One region of the Janthinobacterium sp. SUN118 genome, then DNA from elsewhere that is predicted to be linked to it. Evidence: predicted binding sites of a transcription regulator. Region 1 holds the regulator's gene; the other holds the start of a gene.
The links. The regulator sigma-54, encoded in region 1, starts transcription at its own class of promoters, with help from an activator protein. The targets are predictions, from matches to a motif close to TGGCANGNAANCTGCTTT.
Positions count from the first base shown of each region.

Region 2: O0880_RS13625 (nitrate/nitrite transporter) is a predicted target of sigma-54. The motif match lies at 7,617-7,634, and genes of this name have one in related genera.

Region 1 is NZ_JAPUBV010000002.1:191,934-201,747, forward strand. Features, by position in the region: gene O0880_RS16500 (PTS sugar transporter subunit IIA) at 1-128, shown strand, start outside; gene hprK (HPr(Ser) kinase/phosphatase) at 165-1,100, shown strand; gene rapZ (RNase adapter RapZ) at 1,540-2,403, shown strand; gene O0880_RS16515 (enoyl-CoA hydratase/isomerase family protein) at 2,442-3,527, opposite strand; gene raiA (ribosome-associated translation inhibitor RaiA) at 3,682-4,044, opposite strand; gene O0880_RS16525 (RNA polymerase factor sigma-54) at 4,114-5,592, opposite strand; gene lptB (LPS export ABC transporter ATP-binding protein) at 5,597-6,352, opposite strand; gene lptA (lipopolysaccharide transport periplasmic protein LptA) at 6,352-6,945, opposite strand; gene lptC (LPS export ABC transporter periplasmic protein LptC) at 6,971-7,582, opposite strand; gene O0880_RS16545 (HAD hydrolase family protein) at 7,627-8,160, opposite strand; gene O0880_RS16550 (KpsF/GutQ family sugar-phosphate isomerase) at 8,160-9,170, opposite strand; gene O0880_RS16555 (monovalent cation:proton antiporter family protein) at 9,279-9,814, shown strand, end outside.
Region 2 is NZ_JAPUBV010000001.1:3,018,153-3,027,966, reverse strand. Features, by position in the region: gene O0880_RS13660 (Gfo/Idh/MocA family oxidoreductase) at 1-717, shown strand, start outside; gene O0880_RS13655 (DUF3472 domain-containing protein) at 845-2,158, shown strand; gene O0880_RS13650 (sigma-70 family RNA polymerase sigma factor) at 2,484-2,996, shown strand; gene O0880_RS13645 (FecR domain-containing protein) at 2,969-3,970, shown strand; gene O0880_RS13640 (TonB-dependent receptor) at 4,057-6,528, shown strand; gene O0880_RS13635 (SirB2 family protein) at 6,533-6,910, opposite strand; gene O0880_RS13630 (GNAT family N-acetyltransferase) at 6,995-7,441, opposite strand; gene O0880_RS13625 (nitrate/nitrite transporter) at 7,737-8,981, shown strand; gene O0880_RS13620 (NarK family nitrate/nitrite MFS transporter) at 8,978-9,814, shown strand, end outside.

The sequences.
Region 1 (9,814 bases):
TCCTGTCGGAAATCGCCGAAATGTTTTCCGACGACGCCTTCCGCACGGCCCTGGCCACGGATCCGGAACCGAAATCCGTGCATTCGCGCATCGTCAATTGGCAACCTAGTCTTCAAGCGGCGGGTTAAACTTCAGGTATTCCTCCACTCCTGAAGAAGACTGCCATGTTGCAAACGCCGCTGACGATACAACGCCTGTACGACGACAATCGTGAAAGTCTGCAACTGGGCTGGTTCGCCGGCTTCCCCGGCGGCGAACGCCTGATCTCGGGCGACGTCTCGTCAGCCGCCGACCAGGTGGGCCACTTGAACCTGATCCATCCGGGCCGCATCCAGGTCTTCGGCCACCAGGAAATCAATTACTACCAGCGCCTGAAGGTCAATACGCGCACCCACGTGATTGGCGAGCTGATCGCCGGCGGGCCGCCCGCGCTGATCATCGCGCAAGGGCTGGAAACGCCACCCGACATCCTCGCCATCTGCGACGAGCAAAACATTCCCCTGTTCTCGACCCCGCTGCCGGCCGCGCAGGTGATCGACTTCCTGCGCGTCTACCTGTCGAAGAAGTTGGCGCAGCGCATCATCATGCATGGCGTCTTCATGGACGTGCTGGGCGTCGGCGTGCTGATCACGGGCGACTCGGGTCTGGGCAAGAGCGAACTGGGCCTGGAACTGATCTCGCGCAGCCATGGCCTGGTGGCCGACGACGCCGTCGAGTTCTCGCGCATCGCGCCGAACATGATCGAAGGCCGCTGCCCGCCCCTGCTGCAAAACCTGCTGGAAGTGCGGGGTCTGGGCTTGCTCGACATCAAGGCCATCTTTGGCGAAACGGCCGTGCGCCGCAAGATGCGCCTGAAACTGATCGTGCACCTTGTGCGCCGCAATGCGCTGGAAGAGGAAGTCGAGCGCCTGCCATTCCTGTTCCCCACGGAAGACGTGCTGGGCTTGCCCGTGCGCAAGGTCGTCATCCCCGTCGCCGCCGGCCGCAACATCGCCGTGCTGCTGGAAGCGGCCGTGCGCAATACCATCTTGCAACTGCGCGGCATCGACACCTTGCAGGAGTTCATGGAGCGGCAACGACTCGCCATGAGTGGCGATTAATGTTGCCAAGGAGTTCGCCCTGGCAAGGGCGAACCGTGACGCAGGCACGCAGCCATGCTGCGTCAGTTCCCTGCTGCACCAACGACTCTCCATGAGTGGCGATTAATGTTGCCAAGGAGTCCGCCCTGGCAAGGGCGAACCGTGACGCAGGCACGCAGCCATGCTGTGTCAGTTCCCTGCTGCACCAACGACTCGCCATGAGTGGCGATTAATGTTGCCAGGGAGTCCGCCCTGGCAAGGGCGAACCGTGACGCAGGCACGCAGCCATGCTGCGTCATTTTCCTGCTGCACCAGCGACGCGCCATGAGTGGCGATGAACGCCGGAGGCAGACCCGTCGACAACAATTAAATGTAACCAACACTAAGGCTCCAAATGCAATAATTTGTAAAGATAATTGCCTTCGAGGCAGAGCACCGATCTTTATTGTATGATCGGTATATGCATATGGTCCTTATTACCGGAATATCCGGCTCCGGCAAATCCGTGGCACTCAATGTGCTGGAAGATACCGGCTACTATTGTGTCGACAACCTGCCGCCGGCGCTGCTGCCCAGTCTGGTGCAAACCCTGCTCGATGAAGGCACACCGCAACTGGCCGTCGCCGTCGATGCACGCAGCGCCGAGTCACTGACCAGCCTGCCGCACAATGTGGCGCTGCTGCGCGACCAGGGGCATGACGTGAAGGTCATGTTCCTGACAGCCACCACGCACTCGCTGGTGGCGCGCTTCTCGGAAACGCGGCGCAGCCACCCGCTGTCGCATGAGCTGCGTCCGAACCAGAATCCGGCCAGCCGCCGCACCCTGATCGAATGCATCTCGGAAGAGCGCGAACGCCTGTCGGCCATCGAACAGCTGGGCCATGTGATCGACACCTCGGAACTGAGCGCCAACAAGCTGCGCGCCTGGATCAAGGATATCGTCGCCTCCGAACGGGCGCCGCTGACCCTGTTCTTCGAATCGTTCGCCTTCAAGCTGGGCGTGCCGCTCGACGCCGATTTCGTCTTCGACGTGCGGGCCCTGCCGAATCCCTATTACGACCTGGCCTTGCGCCCGCTCGACGGCCGCGACGCGCCCGTGATCGCCTTCCTCGATGCGCAACCGAGCGCACTCGAGCTGTTGGCCGACATACGCGCCTTCATCGAGAAATGGTTGCCGTCATTCAAATCCGACAACCGCAGCTACCTGACGGTGGCGCTCGGCTGCACGGGCGGCCAGCACCGCTCCGTGTACATGGCGGAACGGCTGGCGCAGTATTTCAGCCCGAATGAACGCGTCGTCCTGCGCCACCGCGAACGTAGCTAGAACGCCAAGCGACCGCGCGTCGCTTGTATTTGGCCCTGTTAATTCAGATGGCAAAGCGGATGCGCTTGCGCCGGCCAGACCGGTGCAAAGAAGCGCGCCACCATGGCCGCATCGACCTCGTCCAGGCTGGCCGGCTGCCAGCGCGGCGCATGGTCCTTGTCGACCACGAGCGCGCGCACGCCTTCAAGCACCTCGCCATGCGTAAAATTGTGGCGCACCAGCGTGCGCTCCATGCGCAGGCAATCGGCCACGCCCAGGTGTGCGCCCCGCTGCAGTAATTCCAGGGTGACCGACATCATCAGCGGCGAGCGCAGGCGCATTGCCGCCAGCGCCTTGGCCGCGAACGCACTGTCATCCTGCGCCAGCGATGCCATGATGGCCGCCACGGAAGCGGCACTGAAATGGCGGTCCAGCACCGTGCGCACGGCCGCCAGCGCAGAGACGCCCACCTCGGCCTGGAATGACGCCGCCAGGGCCTTGATGGCCACCGGCAAGCCTTCACCGGGCGTCGACTCGAACAGGGCCGTCAGCGCCTCCATGGCCGTCTCCGGCAGATACACATCGGCCAGCCCCGTGTACAGCGCATCGGCCGCGCCGATGGTCAGGCCCGTCAAGCCCAGGTACAGACCCAGCTGGCCAGGCAGGCGCGACAGGAAATAGCTGCCGCCCACATCGGGAAACAGGCCAATATTGACTTCCGGCATGGCCATGCGCGTGCGGCCCGTCACGATGCGCAAGCGGTTGCCGGGGCCGGCCTGCGCCACGCCCATGCCGCCGCCCATCACCACGCCATCCATCACGGCGATATACGGTTTCGGATAGAAATGAATTAAATGATTTAAAGCATATTCTTCTGTAAAGAAATCTTCCAGCAGCGCACTGCCGCCCTGCGGCGTGGCCCGGCCCGCATCGTAAAAGAAGCGGATGTCGCCGCCGGCGCACAGGGCTTTTTCGCTGCTCGAGCGTATCACCACGGCGTCCACCTGCGGATCGTCGCGCCAGGCCAGCAAGGCGGCACTCATGGTGCGCACCATCTCCAGCGACAGGGAATTCAAGGCTTTCGGGCGGTCGAGCACAATGTGCGCGGTGCGGTTGCGGATAGAGGTGTGGACGAAGTCGCTCATGGCAGGCAGGCAAGAAGTGAAAGTGCCAACATTCTAGCGCCTGCAGGAACAACCTTGCGTTCGGCCAGGCGATCCGTGCGCAAGGGTGACGGGCGCAAAAAAGGGCGCAAGATGTGCGCCCTTAGTTGATCACAACTGCTGGAAGCGGGTGGCCTTAGACGGCGACGACGGCTTCATCCTCTGAGTTGTCTGGCAGATGCTTGATCGCCTCTTTACCGTGCCCTTGCACTTTGCTTTTGTATTTCATCACTTGCCGGTCCAGCTTGTCGATCAGGGTATCGATCGCGGCATACAGGTCTTGCGCCAGGCTTTCCACATAGACGGTCTTGCCACTCAGACGCAGGTTGACTTCGGCCTTTTGACGCTTTTCTTTCTCTTTGAGGTTGTCCACGGTCAGAATCACGGCGATATCGATAACGTGATCGAAATGACGTTTCACGCGCTCCAGCTTCGTTTGTACGTATTCACGAATGGCTGGTGTCACTTCGAGATGATGTCCGCTGATGGTGAGATTCATACACACTCCTAAAGATGATCGGGTTCGTGCGGTGTCCATCGTATCCGGCCCGCAGAGGAACCGAAAAAACTACAAGCACTTACGCAGACTCACTGGCGGAATTTTCAACGCTTCCCGGTATTTGGCAACAGTACGTCGCGCAATCACCATGCCTTGTTCTCCCAGCATGTCCGCAATCTTACTGTCGGATAAAGGATTTTTAGGGTCTTCTGCTCCTGTCAGTTGCACGATCAATGCCCGTATCGCCGTCGATGACGCTTCGCCCCCCGCTTCGGTGGCGACGTGGCTACCAAAGAAATATTTCAACTCGAACATGCCGTGCGGGGTCAGCATGTACTTTTGAGTTGTTACCCGCGAGATAGTACTCTCGTGTAAACCCAGTGTATCAGCTATTTCACGGAGCACAAGGGGGCGCATGGCAACGGCCCCATGCGAGAAAAAGTTCTTTTGTCTTTCTACTATCGCCTGCGCCACGCGCAGGATCGTGTCGAAGCGCTGGCGCATATTCTTGATCAGCCACTTGGCTTCCTGCAACTGTGCCCCCATGGCGCCCTCACCCTTGCCCTGCTTGAGCAGGTTGGCATACATGGCATTGACGCGCAGGCGCGGCATGACGTCATTGTTCAGGGTCACCTGCCAGCCATTGCGCGCGCGCTTGACGACCACGTCCGGCACCACGTAGTCGGAAACGTCGGAGGCGAACACGGCGCCCGGGTGCGGATTGCACAGGCGAATCACGGTCTGCGCCTCGCGCAAGTCTTCGTCGTCGCAATCGAGGGCTTTTTTCAGCTTGTTGAAATCGCGCTGGGCAAACCAGGCCAGGTGCTTTTCCACGATGACGATGGCCATGCGGCGCGTCACCAGGGCGATATGCGGCAAACGCTTGATTTGCAGCGCCAGGCATTCGGAGGCGTTGCGCGCCCCCACACCCGGCGGATCGAAGCTTTGCAGCAGCGCCAGCGCCGTGCGCAGCTCGTCGGCATCGATGTCCAGCTCCGCCGGCAGGCGCGCCAGGATGTCGTCGAGCGACTCTTCCAGGTAGCCATTGTCGTCGAGCGCGTCGATGATCAGCTCGACCAGCGCGCGGTCGCGCAATTCGAGCACCGTCACGCGCATCTGCTCCATCAGGTGTTCGCGCAAGGTGCAGTGATGGGCTTCGAGTTGCGGACGGGCATCCTCGTCGTCGGGCGTCTTGCCCCGGCTCGCTTCGCTCCAGTCGCTGTCGCCGCCATCCATGGCGGCCGGACTCTCGCCCGCCTCACCGTCAAACCCATCCGCTTCGGCCGGCGCCGCGGGCGCCTCCTGGCTGGGTGGCTGGGGCGGTGCCTCGGCCGGCGCGGCCGTCGAACTCAAGGCGCCATCGGACAGCAGGCGCAACGAGCGGTCGAGCGGATCGTCGAGACGCTCGAGCAGGGGATTGTCCGTCAACAGCTGCTCTAGCTCCTGGTGCAATTCCAGGGTAGACAATTGCAACAGGCGTATCGATTGCTGCAACTGCGGCGTCAGTGCCAAGTGCTGCGAGGTGCGCAGCTGCAATGATTGTTTCATTGGCTCACATGCGGAAGTGTTCGCCCAGATAGACCCGGCGTACCGACTCGTTCGCGATGATGTCGTCGGGGCGTCCCGACGCCAGCACCGAGCCCTGGTTGATGATGTAGGCACGGTCGCAGATACCCAGCGTCTCGCGTACATTATGGTCGGTGATCAGCACGCCGATATTGCGCTCCTTCAAGAAACGCACGATGCGCTGGATTTCGATCACGGCGATCGGGTCGACGCCGGCGAACGGTTCGTCGAGCAGCACGAAACGCGGGTCCGTGGCCAGCGCGCGGGCGATTTCCACGCGGCGGCGCTCGCCGCCCGACAGCGACAAGGCCTGGTTCTCGCGCAGCTTTTCAATCTGCAAGTCGGCCAGCAATTTATCCAGGCGCTCCTCGATCTCGGCCTTCGTCAATGGACGGCCTTCGACGGTCTGGATTTCCAGCACGGCGCGGATATTGTCTTCCACCGTCAGCTTGCGGAAAACGGACGCTTCCTGCGGCAGATAGGACAGGCCCATCTGCGCGCGGCGGTGGATCGGCAGCCTGGAAATATCCACGCCGCTGATATCGATGGTACCGCCATCCGACGGCACCAGGCCGACGATCATGTAGAACGAGGTGGTCTTGCCGGCGCCGTTCGGGCCCAGCAAGCCCACCACTTCGCCGCATTCGACTTGCAGCGAAACATCATGTACGACTTGCCGCTTGCCATAGGTCTTTTGCAGCCCGCGGACGATCAGGGTACTGCCGCAACGTGTATTTTCCATTATTTCTTTCCTGGCGCGGGCGCCGCCGGCGCTTTCTCCGCCGCGGGTGCCTTGGTCTTCGGCTGGATCACCATGCGCACGCTGCCGGCTCCCGGGGAGCTGGTGCCGCTGTCGGTATTTTCCATATTGAACACTTCATTGCGGCTGTCATACGAGATGAAGGCGCCGTTGGCCACATCGGTGATTTTCGTGCCTTCCAGGCGCGTCAGCTTGGCCTTGGAAAACAGTTTCACCACTTCCGTCTTGTTGTCGTATTCCACGCGCTCGGCTTCGCCTTCCACCCACAGGTCGCCCGCGCCATCGCGCTTCTGGCGGAAGGTGGCCAGCTTGCCCGGATCGGCCCAGAAGGTGATGAATTGATAGCCTTGCGGATCTTCCGTGATCAGGGCCCGGCCCGCCTTCATGGTCAAGGTACCCTTCACCAGCACCACGTCGCCCGTCAGGGTACGTACTTGCTTGATGTCATCCATCTGGCCGCGCTGGGCGGTGATGACGGCTTCCTTGTCGGAATCGGCCTTCTCGGCATGCGCCGCCCCCATCACGCCCAGCGAGCAGACGGTCGAGAATAGGGTCAACAGCAAGATATTCTTCATAGTATGGTTTCCTTGTTTCATTCTGTCATTGTGCCGCCGCGGCCGGGCGCGGTCTCGGCGGGAGGACGATGCGCAGCGACTGCTGCACTTCCACCACGCCGGTGGCGTTATTGGCCTTCATGCCCACGCCTGTCACCTGATTGGTTCCCATTAGCATGTCGACCGGCACGTCCGTTTCCATGCGCTCTTCATCAGGGAACACCGTCAGCGCTTCCGTCTTGAGCGTCAGGTTCTGCGCCTTGGGGCTGGCCACGCGGTCGATCACGACCTTGCGGTGCAGCTGCAATCGGCTATTGCCCTGGTCGATATGCGCCAGTTCCGCGTTCATGTTCATCGGCGGCATGTCGGGCGTCAGCTTGCGCACGAAAGGCTGGTCGATATCGGATGAATCATCGGCCGGGTAATGCGTGAGCTTGGTGCCGGACACGATGTAGCTGGGCTTGCCCGTCAAATCCATGCGCACCAGGCTGAAATTGGTGACAAAATAGTCGGGTTCGTCCAGGTGCTTGCTGGCCGTCATGTCCTGGCCATTCTTGTTCATCACTTCGAGCAGCCAAAAGCTGCCCAGCGCGAACGCGACCGCTCCCAGCACGGTAAAAATCATGCGCCAGCGATGGGCGCCTCCTGGCTTACGCATATTGCTTCACTCTTTCAAATGTTACTGGCGGCAAGGCTCGCGCCTCACTCCAGGAACGGCGCCATGACGCGCACATAGTTGTCCTGTGCACGCAGCAGGAATTCGCAAATCTCGCGCACGGCGCCACGGCCGCCGCCGGCCTGCGTCACATGGTGGGCCAGATCCAGCGCTTCCGGGCGGCCGCCCGGCACGCTGACGGCAAAGCCCACGCGTTTCAGGATGGGGGCGTCGATGACGTCGTCGCCGATATAGCCGCATTGCTCTTCCGTCAAGCCCGTCAGCGCCAGCAATTCGCGAAACGGCGTCAGCTTGTCGTGGCCGCCCTGATGCACATGGGTAATGCCCAAATCTTGCGCGCGGCGTGCCGTGATGGCCGAGCGGCGCGCGCTGATGATGGCCGTCTGCACGCCCGATTCCTGCAGCAGCTTGATGCCCAGGCCATCATACACATTAAACGTCTTCATCATTTCGCCGTCCGGGCCGAAATGCAGGCTGCCGTCGGTGAGCACGCCATCGACGTCAAAGATCATCAGTTTGACCTTGGCCGCGCGTGCCAGGTTGTCCGCCACGCTCTCCATCAGATCACCTTCGCTTGTGTCAGGTCATGAATATGCAGTGCGCCGACCAGTTTGCCATCGGCGTCGACCACCAGCATCTGGTTGATGCGGTACTGCTCCATCACGGCCACGGCATCGACGGCCAGGCGCTCGGGCGCGATGCTGCGCGGCTGCGCATGCATGACGTCGCGGATCGCCACTTTCGTGAAATCCTGCACGCGCTCGAACATGCGGCGCAAGTCGCCGTCGGTAAACACGCCCACCGGGCGGTTGTCCGCGTCGACGACGGCCGTCATGCCCATGCCCTTCTTCGTCATTTCCTCTAGCGCCTGCAGCAACGATGCTTGCACGGCGACTTTCGGCACCTGCTCGCCACTGCGCATGACGTCATGCACGTGCGTCAGCAGACGGCGGCCCAGGGCGCCGCCCGGGTGCGAGCGGGCGAAATCTTCTTCCTTGAAGCCGCGCAAATCCAGCAGCGCCACGGCCAGCGCATCGCCCAGGGCCAGGGTGACGGTGGTGCTGGCCGTCGGCGCCAGGTTCAGCGGACAGGCTTCTTTCTCAACAGAAATATCCAGATGCACGTCGGCCAGCTGGGCCAGGCTCGAATTCGGCTTGCCCGTCATGGCGATCAGCACGCCGCCCATGCGCTTGACGACCGGCATGATGGCCATCAGTTCGGACGATTCGCCCGAGTACGATATGGCAATAAACGCATCGTCCGAGGTGACCATGCCCAGGTCGCCATGGGCCGCTTCGGCCGGATGCACGAACATGGCCGGCGTGCCGGTGGAAGCGAGGGTGGCGGCAATCTTGCGCGCGATATGGCCCGACTTGCCGATGCCCGAGACGACGACACGCCCCTTGCATTCTAGCAACATTGCCACCGCGCGGCCCACACTGTCGTCCGTGGCCAGGCGCGCATGCAGCGCAACGATGGCGTCGGACTCGATCTGCAGGGTGGTGCGCGCCAGCGCCACGGCGCGCTCGGTGGTCGCCTGCATGTCAATTCGATCAAAAGCTTTCAGCATTGTTTTTTCATGGGTTACACTCATGCCCAAAGTATAAACGAATTAGGAAAGCAAAAAACTTGCCAGTCACAACAAACAACGATTTCCACTGAGCTTCCCGGGCAACCCATGTTTTCCTCGCTTGAACTGACCCTGATGTTACTCGGCAGCGCCGTACTGGGCGTGGTCGCTTTCAGAATGTTGCATTTGCCGCCCATGCTGGGCTACCTGGCGGTCGGCATCGTCATCGGCCCCCATGCGCTGGGCCTGGCGGCGGAAAACGAAGCGAGCCATACGCTGGCCGAGTTCGGCGTCGTCTTCCTGATGTTTTCCATCGGACTGGAATTTTCGCTACCCAAGTTTCTCGCCATGCGGCGCATCGTCTTCGGCCTCGGCATGGCGCAAGTGGTCACCACCATCGTCGCCACCGTCGTCTTCGGCTGGTTCGTCGCCCGCTACCTGTCCGCCTACATCCACCTGAGCTGGCAAGCCGCATTCGCCCTGGGCGGCGCACTGGCCATGTCGTCGACGGCCATCGTCTCGAAAATGCTCACGGAACGGCTGGAGCTGGAAAGCGAACACGGCCGCAAGATCATCGGCATCCTGCTGTTCCAGGACCTGGCCGTCGTGCCCCTGCTGATCCTCATCCCCGCCCTGACGCGCGA
Region 2 (9,814 bases), on a different contig from region 1:
GAATTCGGCGAAAAGGGCTGGTCCGAAGCGCATTGGCGCACGCAGCACTCGGTCGAGCGCAACGGCGAGCTGTATCCGAGCCACGGCATCGGCCCATGCGCCATGTACACCAACGTCAACCGCGGCAACCGTTTCACGCGCATCAACGCCTTCGCCACCAAGGCACGCGGCTTGCACGACTATATCGTCAAGCAGCCGGGCGGCGCGCAGCATGCGAACGCCAAGGTGAAATTCAGGCTGGGCGACGTCGTCACCACCACGCTGGCGTGCGAAAACGGCGAAACCATCATCCTGCAGCACGATACGAGCCTGCCGCGCCCGTACTCGCTGGGCTTCCGCGTGCAAGGCACGGACGGCCTGTGGATGGACTTGAACAATTCCATCCACATCGAAGGCGTCAGCAAGCCGCACGCGTGGGATGACTTCAAGGCTTACCAGGACAAGTATGAGCATCCGCTGTGGCGCAAGTACGCGGCGCAGGCCGAGGGTGCCGGCCATGGCGGCATGGACTTCTTCGTCATCCACGCCTTTGTCGAAGCGCTGAAGGCCAACGCGCCGATGCCGATCGACATCTACGATGCCGTCACCTGGAGTGCCATCACGCCGTTGTCCGAACAATCGATCGCCGCCAACTTCCAGACCCTGGACTTCCCCGACTTCACGGGCGGCCAGTGGAAATCGCGCAAGCCGATTTTCGCCTTCGACGGCAAGTACTAAGCACCGACAACCCGCTACCGCGCCACCTGCCGTAGCGGGTTTTTTCATCTATCCCCAGTTTTTCAACCGCGGCGCAGGCTGCAGGTCCCTGTACGCCCGTCGCAAGCAGCACCACCAGGAGACGTTGATGAAACACAGAAGTTCATTACTCTATGCATTCCTTCCCGCCATGCCGATGTTGCTGGCAGCCTGCGGCGGCAGCACCGCCACGGCCACGGATACGGGCGGCACGGCCTTGCTGGCCATGAGCGTGGCCGCGCAAGGTGCGCCGGCGACCGTGGCACTGGCCGGCAATGCCTTCATCACCAGCGGCGCCGGCGGCGCCGTCATCAATGAAAAAGGCTTGGCCAGCTGGAGCAATCCGAATGCCGTCGCCAGCACGTATTTCCGCGTCGCCGAGGCGGGGCCGGTGCAGGTGGCGCTGGACGCCAGCCTGGCCGATGGCGGCAACAGCACCATCCGCGTGAAGATCAACGGCACGCCGTTCGACGTCAAGCTGGCCGGCAAGGCGCGCAAGACCTATGCCGTGGGCACGGTGAACGTGGCGGCAGCCGGCTATGTGAAGGTGGACATGCAGGGCCTGTCGCGCGTGAAGGCCACGTTTGGCGACGTCGCCGCGCTGAAGGTGACGTCCGGCGCCGCGCTCAATTACGCCAACGACCCGGAAAATTACTACTGGTCGCGGCGCGGACCATCCGTGCACATGGGCTACACGGTGCCGGCCAATACCGAGTATTTCTACAACGAGATGACGATACCCGTGGGCCAGGACGCCATCGGCTCGTACTTCATGGCCAATGGCTTCAGCCAGGGCTACATGGGCATCCAGGTCAAGTCGCCCAGCGAGCGCTGGATCCTGTTCTCCGTCTGGGATGCGGACAATGGCGCCAAGACCACCCTGGTCAGCAAGGGCGCCGGCGTGGTCGACAATGCGTTCGGCGGCGAGGGCACGGGCGGCCAGACCTATCTGTCGTATAACTGGGCGGCCGGGACCACCTACCGCTTCATCACGCGCGCGCGGCCCGACGGCAACGGCGGCAGCGACTACTCGGCATGGTTCTTTGCGCCGGAGACGGGCAAGTGGCGCTACATCGCCACCTGGAAGCGGCCGGCGATCAGCACTTACCTGACGGGCGTGCATTCCTTCCTCGAAAACTTCATCGACACCCTGGGGTACACGGAGCGCCGCGTCCAGTTCGGCAACCAGTGGGCACGCAATAGCGCTGGCGCCTGGTCGGAAGTGACGGCGGGGCGCTTCACGGGCGACGCCACGGCCACCAATGCGCAGCGCATGGATTACGCGGGCGGCCTGGAAAACGGCAAGTTCTACCTGCATAACGGCGGCTTCTTCGCCGACTACGTGAAGACCAACCAGAACTTCACGCGGCCGGCGACGGGCCAGGCGCCGGCCGTCGACGTGACGGCGCTGCCGATGCAATAACCTTCTCCGGCTCCGGAGAGCCGGGCAGCAGTGCGGGCGCCGCTCAGGCGGCGTCCGCAGTTCGCGATGGCAGGCGGGCAGGCCGCTGATCGCCATGCCCGCCGATGCGGCGCCTCGCACGAGGGTGTCCTGTCGCCACGGCCGGCGGCAATGGCCGTCAAAAGTGCAGGCCTTGCCGTTTTTCGACGGACGCCGCACGCGCCGTCACGGCTATTGCCGGACAGGGCTGCTGTTGCCGGCCTGCCACGGGCCATGGCGGCGGTTGCACGGTACGGGCTGCGCAAGTTAGAATGCGAATCATTATTATTTGCGCGCGAGGAATGCCGTGTCGGCTGCCCAATCCGGCGTCCACCAGGAGGTGGGCGGCCTGTATCACGACCACCACCGCTGGCTGCAGGGCTGGCTGCGGCACAAGCTGGGCAACGCCTTCGACGCGGCCGACGTGGCGCACGATACCTTCATGCGCTTGCTGAACCGCGATGACGCCATCGGCGCGCGCGAGCCGCGCGCCTTCCTGACGACCGTGGCCAAGGGCGTGCTGGGCAATCTGTACCGGCGGCGCGATCTGGAGGCGGCCTACCTGGAAACCCTGGCCAGCCTGCCGGCGCAGTGCGCGCCCGATCCCGAGGCGCAAGCCATCCTGCTCGAAGCCCTGTGCGACATCGACCGCCGTCTCGACGGCCTGGCGCCGCCCGTGCGCCGCGCCTTTCTGCTGTCGCAGCTCGACGGCATGCCGCAGGCGGCCATCGCGCTGGAGCTGGATGTCTCGCTGGCCACCGTGCAGCGCTACCTGGTGAAAGCCATGCACCAGTGCTTCTTTTCCCATCCGGCGCCGTGACGGGCGCCATGACGCCGCACGCGGCCAGCCTGCAAGCCGTGGAGTGGCTGGTGCGCCTGCAGGCCGGCGATTGCGCGCCCGAGGTGGAGCAAGCCTGGCGCGCCTGGCGCGACAGCGATCCGGAAAACGAACTGGCCTGGCAGCATGTGGAAGCGTGCATGGCGCGCATGCGCAGCTTGCCCGCGTCGCTGGCGCACGGCACCCTGGCGCGTAAACCCGTCCATGCGCAGGCGAATGCCGCGCGGCGCCAGTCGCTCAAGCTGCTGGCGCTGCTGGCCGTGGGCGGCGGCGCCTGGCTGGCGGGCGGCGACGAGCAGGCGGCTTCCTGGCTGGCCGACTACCGTACGGGCACGGGCGAGCTGCGCCACCTGGTGCTGGCGGATGGCACGCGCATCGCGCTCAATACGGCGTCCAGCATCGACGTGCGCTACGACGCGGGCCAGCGCCTGGTGACGGTACGAAAGGGCGAGATCATGGTCGCCACGGCGCGCGATCCGGCCGGCCGTCCCTTTGTCGTGCAGACGGCGCATGGCCGCTTGCAGCCCGTGGGCACGCGCTTTGCCGTGCGCGCCGGCAGCGACGGCACCTGCCTGGGCGTGTTCGAAGGCGCCGTCGACATTCAACCGGAGCGTGCACCCGCTGTGGCGCGCAGGCTGCACGCGGGCCAGCTGGCCAGCTTCACGTCGATGCAGATCGCTGCGGCACAAACCCTGCCGGCCGGCGCCGATGCCTGGACGACCGGCATGCTGGTGGCGCACGACATGCCGCTGGCGGAGTTCATCGGCGAACTGGCCCGCTACCGCCATGGCCGCCTGGCGTGCGACCCGGCCATCGCCCACCTGCGCGTCTCCGGCATCTACCCGCTGGCCGACACGGGGCAAGTGCTCGACATGCTGACGCGCACCTTGCCCGTCGACGTGCGCCAGACCACGCGTTTCTGGGTGACGGTGGTGGCGCATCGCCAGCGTCCATAAAATATTTCCAGAAAAAGTGAGGGGTTTTCGATTTTCGCGTGACAAGCACAGTGAAACCTCCATTCACTTTCAGGAAAACAGTCCGCATGCCGAGCAAACCACCGACTTCCGTTTCTTCCATTTCCCATCCATGCCGCCGCCGCGTGGCCGCGCTGGCCGTCAGCCAGGCCCTGTGGCTGCTGGCCGCCGGCGGCGCCGTGGCGATGGCGCCCGCCGCCATGGCCGCCAACGCAAACAATGCCGCCCGCATGCAGGTGGCGATACCCGCCGGCACCCTGGAGCAGGTGCTGGTGCGCTTCGGCCAGGACACGGGCACCATGATTTCCTACCAGGCCGCAGCGCTGGCGGGCAAGCGCAGCGCCGGCCTGGCGGGCAGCTACAGCGTGCCCGAGGCGCTGGACGCCATCGTCGCCGGTTCCGGCTTGCGCGCCGTCGCGCAGGCGAATGGCGGCTTTGTGCTGGAAGCGGCGCCGGCCAGTGCGGGCCAGACCATGCCGGAGATGAAAGTCACCGCCAGCGCCGATGCGCATGGCGCGACGGAAGGCAGCGGCTCGTACACGACGCAGACCATGCGCTCGGCCACGCGTTTGGGCCTATCCGCGCGCGAGACGCCGCAAGCCGTCAGCGTGGTCACGCGCCAGCAGATGGACGACCAGAACCTGCAGACGGTGGAAGAGGTGCTGCAGAACGCGGCCGGCGTGGCCATCAACCGCTACGACAGCGACCGCACCTCGTTTTTCGCGCGCGGCTTTTCCATCGCCAGCTACCAGTACGACGGCATTCCCACCACGGTCGACAATGCCTATAACGTGGGCGACAGCACCTTGGACATGACGGCTTACGACCGGGTCGAGATCGTGCGCGGCGCCACCGGCCTGCTGACGGGCGCAGGCGAGCCGTCGGCCACCATCAACCTGGTGCGCAAGCGCGCGTCGTCGACGCAGCTGGCCGGCGCGGCCGCCCTGAGCCTCGCTTCCTGGAACAATGCGCGCGCCAGCGCGGATCTCTCCACGCCCCTGAGCGCGGACGGCAAGGTGCGTGGCAGGGTCGTGGCCAGCTACCAGGACAGCGAATCGTATGTGCGCCTGTATCACGGCAAGAAAGCCATGGCGTATGCCACCGTGGAAGCGGACCTGGCGCCCGGCAGCGTGCTGATCGCCGGCTATGAATACCAGGACAACCGCCCGCGCGGCGGCATGTATGGCGGCTTGCCGCTGTGGTATGCGGATGGTGAACGGGCCACGTTTTCCCGCTCCGCGACGACGGCCGCCACCTGGAGCCGCTGGTTCAGCACCAGCCAGACGGCCTTCTTGCGCCTGGAGCAGGAGCTGGGCAGCGGCTGGAATCTGACGGCCATGCTGAATCACGGCTGGGGCAACTACTCGGCCGCCGAAACCTTCGCCTACACCTGGCCGAACAAGGCCACGGGGCAGGGCGTGACGGGCAGCCCCGGTTTTTACGCGGGCACGCGGCGCCAGGACAGCGTCGACGCCTATGTACAGGGGCCCGTCCAGTGGCTGGGGCGCACGCACGACCTGGCGTTCGGCGTCTCGGGCAGCAACCAGTTCGCCAGCAATCCCGGCATCTCGGGCGGCAGCGTCGACTACGGCAATTTTGACCGGTGGCAGGGCGTGGCACCCGAGCCGGACTGGAACGATCCGGCTTTCTACCGCTGGAAGCTGCTCGACACGGTGCAGCAGCGCGGCATCTATGGCACGGCGCGCTTTTCGCTGGCCGATCCGCTCAAGCTGATCGTCGGCGCGCGCTACAGCCGCTACAAGGCGGACCATGTCGACGACTGGGGCGGCAGCTACGCCTATGCCAAGCACGCCGTCACGCCGTATGCGGGCCTGGTGTGGGATATCGACGCGCAGCATGCGCTGTACACCAGCTACAGCAAGATCTTCAAGCCGCAGGGCAACCAGGACCGCTTCGGCCGCTACCTCGATCCCGTGCAGGGCAAGAATGTGGAAGTGGGCGTGAAGGGCGAATACTTCGGCGGCCGCCTGAATGCGGCGCTGGCCGTGTTCCGCATCGCGCAGGATGGCCTGGCGCAGGAAGATACGGGCCACTTCGTCGGCAATTCGCTGACGCAGGCCTACTACGCGGCGGATGGCACCACCAGCAAGGGCGTGGAACTGGACGTGTCGGGCGAACTGGCGCAGGGCTGGAACGTCTCGGCCAGCGTGTCGCACGCGGCGGCCAAGGATAACAAGGGCGCGCGCCTGAACAGCTACGTGCCGCAGACCCTGGCGCGCGTGTTTTCCACATACCAGCTGCCTGGCGGTTGGCGCGCATTGTCGGTGGGCGGCGGCGTGAACTGGCAGAGCGGCGCCTACCGCGATGCCACGGGACCGCAGGGCGTCGAACGCGTGGGGCAGGGCGGCTACGCCGTGGCCAGCCTGATGGCGAAATACGCGCTGTCGCGCCAGCTGTCGCTGCAGGCGAACATCAACAACCTGTTCGACAAGCATTACTACAGCCAGATCGGCATGTACAACCAGGCTTACTGGGGCGCGCCGCGCAATGCCAGCGTCACCCTGCGCTACATCTTCTGATCGATCAGAATGGCCAGGCCTGCTTGGTGACGGCCACGGCGACGATGTAGGCAAACAGCAGCACGGCGCCGGCGAACGCGGCGCCGCGCGCGGCTGGCGTCTTGCCGCGTTTCAGGGCGATGGTGCCCAGCACGATGTAGCCCACCAGCGCGCACAGCTTGGCGGCCAGCCACGGCTGGCTGCCCGGCGACTGGCCGCTCCACACGGCCAGCGTGATGGCGCTGAGCAGCAGGGCCGTGTCGACCAGGTGCGGCAGCACCTTCACCCAGCGCTGTTGCAGCGCGGGCGAGGCGCGCAGCATCCAGGCGCCGCGCAGGAGGAACAGAAAGCCGCTGGCGGCGGCGCAACCCATGTGGAAATGCTTGAGGCTCAGATAGTCCATGTATGTATGCTGCCGTCATTGAGAGTGGCGCCAGCATAGCCGCCTTTGGCCTTGCGCGCCATACGTCGTCGGGATAAGGCGGGCCTAGCGCAGGAATTTGACGTACACGAGCTCCGGGTCGCCCTCATCGAGATGCTCGATCCGGCCGCTGCGCACAAAGCCGGCGCTGGCGAACAGCCGTTGCGCGGCCAGGTTGGACTGGTTCGTCGAAGTGAACACTTTCTCCGTCGGGCACGCTGCCCCGGCGGCTGCCAGCAGCCGCTCTCCCACGCCCAGGCGCCGGTGCGCGGGCGACACCACCACCAGGGATATGAAGCCGTAGCCGAAGAAGTCGTCGTGCACGAGCACATAGCCGGCGACCTGGCCGGCCCGCAGGGCGAGCAGGCAGTGTCCCTTGCCGACGGCGGCGCGCACGGCCTCGCCACGGGCGGCGTGCGCCTGCGCGTAGGTGTCGCAGGCCAGCATGGCTTCCACATCGCCAGATGCCGCCGCGCGGGTGATGATCTCGTCTGCTGCGCCGCTGTTCTCCATGCCGCTCCTTGGCTCCTTGTTCTCCAGGCGCCGAGTGTGCCAAAAACGCGGCGTTTTGTAAAACCCCCCGCCATCCAGGCTAGGTCCATTCCGCATCGCCTAGTCACTTTTGCCGATGCGGCTATCCAGATTGCCTTTCCAGAATCACCCTGTGGCCGATAGTGCCTTTCGCGGCTGGCACGTAAGCTGGTCGGGACGGCTGGCCAGACGGCCAGTGCATTCATGGAGAAACATCGTGGCTACCCTAGATGGCACTAACAAGAACAGTAACAACAACAAGGCAGCCGAACCGGGCATGCGGCGCAAGCAGGCGTCCGTGCTGGTCAGCAGTACCTTCGCCTTCACGATCTGCTTCGCGGTATGGATGATGTTTGCCGTACTGGGCATCCCCATCAAGACCAGCCTGGGCTTGACTGAAACGCAATTCGGCCTGCTGGCCGCCATGCCCGTGCTGACGGGCTCACTCGTGCGCGTGCCGCTGGGCATCTGGACGGACAAATACGGCGGACGCCGCGTCTTCTTCCTGCTGATGCTGGCCAGCGTGGTGCCGATCTACCTGATCGCCTACGCCACCGCCTACTGGCATTTCCTCTTGCTGGGCATGTTCGTGGGCCTGGCGGGCGGTTCGTTTTCCGTCGGCACGCCCTACGTGGCGCGCTGGTACGAGAAGGAGCGCCGCGGCCTGGCCATGGGCATCTTCGGCGCCGGGAACTCCGGTTCCGCGCTGACCAAGTTCGTCGCGCCCGGCATCGTCGCCGCCTTCGGCTGGCAGATGCTGCCCAAGGTGTATGCGGTGGCCATGCTGGCCACGGCCGTCATCTTCTGGCTGTTCTCGTACACGGACAAATCGCACCTGGCGCCATCGGGCGAGAGTTTTTCGGCGCAGATGAAGGTGCTGAAGGACCCGCGCGTGTGGCGCTACTGCCAGTACTACTCGGTGGTGTTCGGCGGCTATGTGGCGCTGGCGCTGTGGATGACGAAGTACTACGTGGCCGAATACGGCTTCGACCTGAGCCACGCGGCGCTGCTGGCCGCCTGCTTCTCGCTGCCGGGCGGCGTGCTGCGCGCGCTGGGCGGCTGGATTTCGGACAAATACGGCGCGGCGAAAGTCACCTGGGCCGTGATGTGGGTGTGCTGGGTGTGCTTCTTCCTGCTGTCGTACCCGCAGACGCAGATGGTGGTGGAAACCGTCACGGGGCCGCTGGCCTTCCATATCGGCCTGTCGCCGCTGTGGTTCACCGTGCTGCTGTTCATCGTCGGCATCGCCATGGCCGTGGGCAAGGCGTCCGTCTTCAAGTTTATCGGCGATGATTTTTCCGACAACATCGGCGCCGTTTCGGGCGTCGTGGGCCTGGCCGGCGGCCTCGGCGGCTTCATCCTGCCCGTGATGTTCGGCGCCCTGGTCGACTTCACCGGCGTGCGTTCGAGCGCCTTCATGCTGTTGTACGGCACCGTCTGCGTCTCGCTCGTCTGGATGCATTTCTCGTTCAAGCCGCTGCGCGCGGCCACTACCAATCAACCTGCAGGAGTAAAAACATGAGCCGCTACATGATCAATACGTGGGAGCCGGAAACACCGAGCTTCTGGCAAAGCACGGGCAAGGCCACGGCCGCGCGCAATCTGTGGATTTCGATTCCCGCACTGCTGCTGGCGTTCGCCGTGTGGATGGTGTGGAGCGTGGTGGTGGTGAACCTGCCCAACATCGGCTTCACCTACAGTAACAACCAGCTGTTCTGGCTGACGGCCTTGCCGGGCCTGTCCGGCGCCACCTTGCGCATCTTTTACTCGTTCATGGTGCCGATCTTCGGCGGCCGGCGCTGGACGGCCATTTCCACCGGCTCGCTCTTGATCCCCGCCATCGGCATCGGCCTGGCCGTGCAGGACGTGAACACGGGCTATCCGACGATGCTGATCCTGGCGCTGCTGTGCGGCTTCGGCGGCGGCAATTTCGCCTCGTCGATGGCCAACATCAGCTTTTTCTATCCGAAGGCGAGCAAGGGCTTCGCGCTGGGCATGAACGCGGGCCTGGGCAATCTGGGCGTGTCGGTGGTGCAGTTCGTCGTGCCGCTGGTGATCACGTTTGCCGTCTTCGGCGCCTGGGGCGGCGATGCGCTGACCTGGGTCAAGAATGGCGTGAGCAAGGACATGTGGTTGCAGAATGCGGGCTTCATCTGGGTGCCGTTCATTGCGCTCTCCACCTTGCTGGCCTGGTTCGGCATGAATGACCTGGCGTCGGCCAAGGCTTCGTTTTCCGAGCAGGCCGTGATCTTCAAGCGCAAGCACAACTGGCTCATGTGCTGGCTGTACACGGGCACCTTCGGTTCCTTCATCGGCTATTCGGCCGCGTTTCCGCTGTTGATCAAGATCCAGTTC